2 regions of the Clostridium sp. LBM24168 genome follow, and region 1 is predicted to be linked to the other one. Evidence: a T-box and tRNA genes for the amino acid it is inferred to sense, from the RefSeq annotation. Region 1 holds a T-box; the other holds one or more tRNA genes.
What was found. A T-box is a leader RNA that pairs with one kind of tRNA and senses whether it is charged. The one in region 1 lies ahead of argS (arginine--tRNA ligase), so its partner is inferred to be a tRNA-Arg.
Positions count from the first base shown of each region.

Region 1 (3,437 bases):
CCGACTTTTCACAATAAGCACTACATCTTTTCTACCACATCTATTCCAAGCAAATACAATCCATTTCTAATTACCTGGCATGATGCCTTCACAAGTTGTAGTCTAAATTTTTTCATATTACTATCCTCTGTATTTAATATACTACAAGAATTATAAAATTTATTGAAAATTTTTGCAACATCTACTACATATCTCGTTATTATAAATGGCTCTAACCTTTTTATAGAATTCAATATATTGGAATTGAATTCTGAAAGAATTTTTACAAGTTCAAACTCTTCCTTTGAATTTGCATTAGCATAATTCACATTTTCATCAAATTCTTCCGCTTTTCTAAGTATACTTTTCCCTCTTGCATAACTATATTGTACATAAGGCCCTGTTTCTCCTTCAAAACTCAGCATTTCATTCCAGTCAAATATTATATCTCTTTCCCTGTTATTTTTTAAATATGTGAATATTACAGCACCTATTCCTATTTTTTTTGCCACCTCTTCTTTGTCTTCCAGTTCCGGATTTTTTTCCTCAATTATTTCAAGTGTTCTATCCACAGATTTCTGTAGAAGATCTTCCAGGAATATAACATCTCCATGTCTTGTAGAAAGCTTTTTATTGGAAAACTTAACTAATCCAAATCCAACATGTATACATGAGTCAGCCCAGTCATTCCCCATAAGTTTAAGAGTCTTGAACACCTGCTTAAAATGAAGACGCTGATCCATACCTACTACATATATGCACTTGTCAAAATCATAGGTCTTTTTTCTATATATGGCCGCCGCCAGGTCACGTGTAGCATATATGGTGGCTCCATCGGACTTCTTTATTATACATGGAGGCATATTGTAATCATCAAGCATTACAACTTTTGCACCATTGCTTTCTTTAAGCAGCCCGCATCTGTCAATTTCTTCTATTACGGAATCCATTTTATCGGTATAAAAACTTTCTCCCGCAAGAGAATCAAATTCAACTCCAAGTTCATCATATACCTTGCTGAATTCCTTCAAGCTCAAATCCTTAAATCTCTTCCACAACTGAACTTCTTCATCTTCTCCATCTTCCAGCTTTTTAAAGTATCTTCTTCCTTCATCTTCCAGGGACGGATCTTTTTCAGCCTCTTCATGAAACTTAACATATATTCTCAAAAGTTCCTTTATGGGATCTTTATTCAATTCATCCTCATTACACCATCTTTTATATGCAGATATCAATTTTCCAAACTGTGTCCCCCAGTCTCCAAGATGATTTATTCGTGTGCAATTGTAGCCCTGAGAATCCATCATTTTATAAAGAGAATTTCCTATGGCAGTACTGAAAAGATGGCCTACATGGAATGGTTTTGCAATATTTGGGGATGAAAATTCTATAACTATATTTTTACCGTTTCCAATTGAAGACCTTCCATAGTCATTTTTTTCAGTCAATATTTTATCTATGGTATCTATTGCAAACATTTCCCTATCCACAAAAAAGTTAATATAAGGTCCAAGATTTTCAATTTTATAAAAATATTCAGGATTTATTTTTTCTTTTAAATCGCTTGCAATGACATTTGGAGCCTTTCTAAATATTTTTGCCAGTTGAAAACACGGGAATGCATAATCACCCATTTCAAGCTTAGGTGGTATTTCAATTATCTTCTCTATGTCCTCAATTTCCATATCCACATGTTCTTTTATTCTATCCACCACAAGTTTTTTGTAATCCATAATAATTTTCAAACTCCTCTCCATCTATTTTGAAATTTCAAATATATAACAATATAAAAAGACCTATCTCTTATATATTAAAGAGACGGATCTTTTTCGCGGTACCACTCTAATTGGCAGATAAAAACTGCCCTCTCCAGACTTTAACGCAGTCAGCGACTTACTATTTACCTGATTTAAAATATCAAATACTTCTCATAAGCTCCTCGGAGACTCTCTTTCTTTTAAATGCATTCATAGGCTTCCACCAATCCCTACTCGCTGAAGAATACAGTAAAAAATACTCTTTCCCGTCACAGGATTCAATTATAATCTATTATATTATCACAATGACTTTATTGTCAATATAAATTTAACTATCTAATATTTCTATACCTTATATTGCGTTTTTATCACAATTCTACATCCAAATTATAGTAATACACATAAGTCCAATTTGAACTAAATTGATTATTGTGAAGTTCATAACTGAAAGTATAAAAGTTTTATCCTTTACTGAGTCCTTATAAAATTCTCTAATATTTTTATTGACAATAAAGGAAGTAAGTAAAGATAATAAAAATATTTTAGGTAAAATTCTGGTAATAATTAAAACTATTATTATAAGATATGATATATAATACATGAATTTAAATAGAGTCAGTGAATTCTTTTTCCCAATATAGTACGTAAGGGTAAATTTATTATTCGCAACATCTTTTTGCAGATCACATATATTATTGGCAAGCATTATATTGAAAATACCATTTATACAGCTTATTGAAATTAAAAATATATTTATAAGTTCAATCATATTTATATTTAAATTCAATATTCCACTATTATAGGAAAATAGAATAATATTGCTATCAAATATGTTTATATAGACTGACAAAAATACTATTACAAATCCCATGAAAAATCCTGAAAATATTTCTCCAATAGGCATTCTAGATATGGGTATGGGTCCAAAAGTATAGAATATACCTATAAAAAAAGAAATTGCACCTATAAAAAGTACTATCAAATTTGTACGAACAGTAAGTATTATGCCAAATACAACCGCAACTGCAAAAAGAAGTATTATCACGGCCAATGCTGTTGATTCTTTCAATTTTCCTGAAGATATAATGTTCATCTTTTCATCATCTTTGCACATTCTATTTTTATAATCACAGTAGTTGTTTATAGCAGTAGTTGCCATATCAAAACTTATCAATGAAACAAGCATTATGAAAAAATTGGTCGTTTTTAAACTATCATACCTATATATAGAATAAATAGTACCAAGAAAAAATGGTATGATACTTGCCAGCTTAGTTTTTATCTCGATAAATTCTAAAAACTCTTTTAAATGCAAAAATAAAACACCACCTTGAATTTTATATAAAATGCCTTAGACTTTTAATCTAAGGCAAATTTACTATTATGTACTATTATGAAATATTTACTTGCAAATCAGAGGTATCCCCTTTTTTTACTTTATCTATTAGTTTTTCACTTAACTCCTTAAATATTTTTGAAGATTCAGTAGCACCTGTTACAGTGTCTACTTTAGAAGCATCCTGTTTATTTATCAAATCATCTGTTAACTGTTTGCTGTATTTTACTGGATTCATTCCATTGGTCTTGGATGCCATATTTTTATTGTAATCCTGATCTTCAGTTTTATATTTTCCTTCTTTATTTATACAATCATATCTTGCAGAAACAACTTTACCATCTTTAACCTGAATCTGAACAAAT
Region 1 is NZ_CP196861.1:1,504,177-1,507,613, forward strand. It holds gene argS (arginine--tRNA ligase) at 21-1,712, opposite strand; T-box leader at 1,791-2,018, opposite strand; gene ACSVC9_RS07455 (1,4-dihydroxy-2-naphthoate polyprenyltransferase) at 2,113-3,051, opposite strand; gene ACSVC9_RS07460 (FMN-binding protein) at 3,128-3,437, opposite strand, start outside.

Region 2 (3,437 bases), 1.5 Mb from region 1:
TGCCAGAATTTCCATAGCTGAATACATGCCCTTTGGTATAAGCTCACTTTTTTCTATATTATGATTTTTTTCATATTTCAATTGAAGTATCCTATATTCATTTTCATAGTTATTTTCCATTTCCAATTTTTGAATTTGTCCATCCAATTTTGATCTATCATAATTTTTTATTTCATTCAGCTGTTCTTCTTTATCTTTTATTTCCTTCTGAGTACTTACTATATCTCTGGAAAATTCTGCTTTTTTCAATTTTGAATCAGCTTTATCCATGCCAATTTTTTGGTTCACAAGAAGAGCTTTATATTTTTGAATCTGCACTTCCAATGTATTTGTTTTCAAAGTACTTCCCAGCCCAAATATAACTATAAACATAAGAATAAAAGCAATCCAGATTTTCTTTTTAATGACTATTCTTTTTAGCTCCTCCCATACATATTTATTCATCACCACTTTTCTCCATCATCTTTATAAATTTATCTTCAAGATTTTGCTTTAAATCAGAGCAACTTTCAGCTTTGCTGCCTATCTTTTCAACGCCCACAATTTTACCTTTATCTATAAAAACAACCTTTGTACATATACTTTCTATTTCACTTAAAATATGTGAGGATATAAAAACACTTACTCCCTTCTTTTTAGCTAAAGTATTTATGGTATTTTTAAGTTCCACAACCCCGATAGGATCCAAACCATTTGTTGGTTCATCCAATATCAAAAGGGATATGTGTCCCATAAGAGCCTGGGCAATACCAAGTCTCTGTTTCATTCCCAGAGAATATGTTTTTACTTTTTTGTCAATTTTAGCACCTAATTTAGAATATTTTATAACCTCTTCTATCTTATCTTTTGTAACATTTACCATTATGCTGGCTATATAATTTAAGTTTTGTCTTCCTGTCATGTAGCCATAAAACTCCGGTGTTTCCACTATAGCTCCCACCTTCTGAAGTGCTTCTTCTCTTTTAGTTTTAAGATCTTCCCCGCATATTATAATTTCACCTTCATCTGGAAACAACATGCCGGTTATTATTTTAATCAAAGTAGTCTTTCCAGCACCATTTCTTCCCACAAGTCCACAAATTTCACCTGCATCTATAGAAAAAGAATTGTCTTTTAACACTTGCATTTTCCCTCTTCTTTTAAAAATGCCTTTTACTTCAAGTACTTTTTGCACCAATGTAATCTCCTCCTCAAAACAATCTATTTGCTATATTTATTTAAAATTGTAAAATATAAAAGTGTAATTAAAATATATTAAAAATAAATAAAAAATAAATTTTATACTTAACATGAAATAACTCTCGCCTAAAGCTTTGAAAGGAAAATTGAGGAAAAACTCTAAAATTGAATAAAATAATAACCGCTGAAACTTAGTGTTTTCAACGGTTTATGGTGCGCTAGAGAGGATTCGAACCCCCGGCACGCTGGTTCGTAGCCAACTGCTCTATCCAACTGAGCTACTAGCGCACATCAAAACAGGAAATCTAATTTGATATCAGATATCCTAACTATTTAATTATATATTATATAAATTATACAGTCAAATCATTTTAGTATTACTATAGTTTTAGTAGAAACTATATCCACTTTTGTATTAAGTATATTTTTACAAATTATATCACCTACACTTATAGGTGCCCCCACATGAATTCTACTTAACGCTTTAGAACATTCTATCCATAAATTTTTATTTATAGGTTCAGTACTTTTAACCGGAACTACATTACAATTAGCTCCTTTTATCCTAACAATACTTGTAAATATATCACTCTTATCATTAAACATATCTCTATCCACCTACCAACATTAAATTTCATCAAATTCCTTTATCCTGCTTAGTATTATTTTTGAGTCTTTTGAATCTTTAACTATATCTGTCATATTTTTATTAGTTTCCCTTGCTAATATAGAGGCTATCTTATAAAGGCACTGTGACCCCATACAATTTCCAAAAGTAGCTCCTGTTCTCCTCTTTATACCTTCTATAGTACGTGCACCGAGAGGTCTTCTTATTGAATCTACAATCTCACCTTCCGTAACCTCTTGGCAATAGCATATTATTTTACCATATTTTCTATTTAATTTTATTATCTGATTTCTTTCCTCATTTGACATATTCTTAAATCTATAAAATTCTCTTCTTTTATCTACAAAATCCTTTTTAAGGATACAATTTAAATTATTAACTATAGTTTCACATACTATTCTTGCAATTGATGGAGACATAGTTATTTGTCCCCAATTTTTCTCAACAACCTTTATATAGCCTTTATCAACCAAGCTGTCATCTATAATAAGATCATCATTATAGTATTTAGATTTATAAAATACACTTATCTTATTTTCATCTATTTTTCCAAAATATTTTTCTATTATTTTTAACCCTTGAACATAACCTATTTCATTATTTGTAGTTACTCCTAACATTAATGAATTATTATTAGTTGAAATAACATATACTCTTTCACCATTTTTCCCTAAACTAGATAAAACATTATCATATTTATTCCCAATATTTTCTATTAAAAAATAATTTATGTATCCCACTTTTCTTTTCATATTAATTCCACTTTCTATACTATATCCATCTCTTGGAATAGTATTTAATACCATACTACATGTAAACTTATTTTTATTTGTTAAAACTCTAAATCCCTTAGACATAAATTGTATATCCAATACCTCTTCCCCTAATTTAAAATTAACCCCATTATCAGATGCAACTTCTCCATAAGATATGGCAAGATCATACGGTGATATAATACCCGTATTTTTAGAATATATAGCTCTTTTTACTTTTATATTTAAATTAGGCTCAATTTGTGAAATCTGATTTTCATCCAATAAATATATATCTTTAATTCCTCTTTTTAATGCTCTATGATACATTTTTATCAATTTTTCTTCATCTTTTTTATTATCTGCAATTATAAGGTAACCTTTTTTTATAAAATTTATATTAAATTTAGGTGCAATTTCCTTTATAATGCTGTTTCCTATAGATTCCAATCTTGACAACAAAGCAGTTTTAGACTCAATTCCATCATATACAACAGATGAATTTATAAAAGCTACATCATCTGCTATATCATAATCTTTTTCTATTAAAGCTATATTTAAACTATACTTTGAAAGCTCATAGGCAACTGCACATCCCATTATACCTCCACCTAAGATAAGTACATCATAATCCATAGTATACATTCCTTTCAAAGAAACAAATATAATTATACCTTAGTTACTAATATAACAATTATATTATATTACCTTTTACTAACTAAGCATAGATATATTTACAATTTATACTAATTTAAAAAGCCGCCATAAAATTTCTACAGGCAGCTTCTTAGCAACATTCTATTTATTCAATTCATCTATCAATTTTCCAAGTTGATTTATATAATCACCATATTTAGCCCAATCTCCGCTTTTTTGTG
Region 2 is NZ_CP196861.1:2,955,205-2,958,641, reverse strand. It holds gene ACSVC9_RS14755 (ABC transporter permease subunit) at 1-444, opposite strand, end outside; partial or broken gene ACSVC9_RS14750 (ABC transporter ATP-binding protein) at 535-1,126, opposite strand; tRNA gene ACSVC9_RS14745 (tRNA-Arg) at 1,391-1,467, opposite strand; gene ACSVC9_RS14740 (DUF1667 domain-containing protein) at 1,546-1,785, opposite strand; gene ACSVC9_RS14735 (FAD-dependent oxidoreductase) at 1,807-3,195, opposite strand; gene ACSVC9_RS14730 (UPF0182 family protein) at 3,358-3,437, opposite strand, start outside.
Region 2: it encodes a tRNA-Arg, which carries the amino acid that the T-box ahead of argS (arginine--tRNA ligase) is inferred to sense. The anticodon was not compared.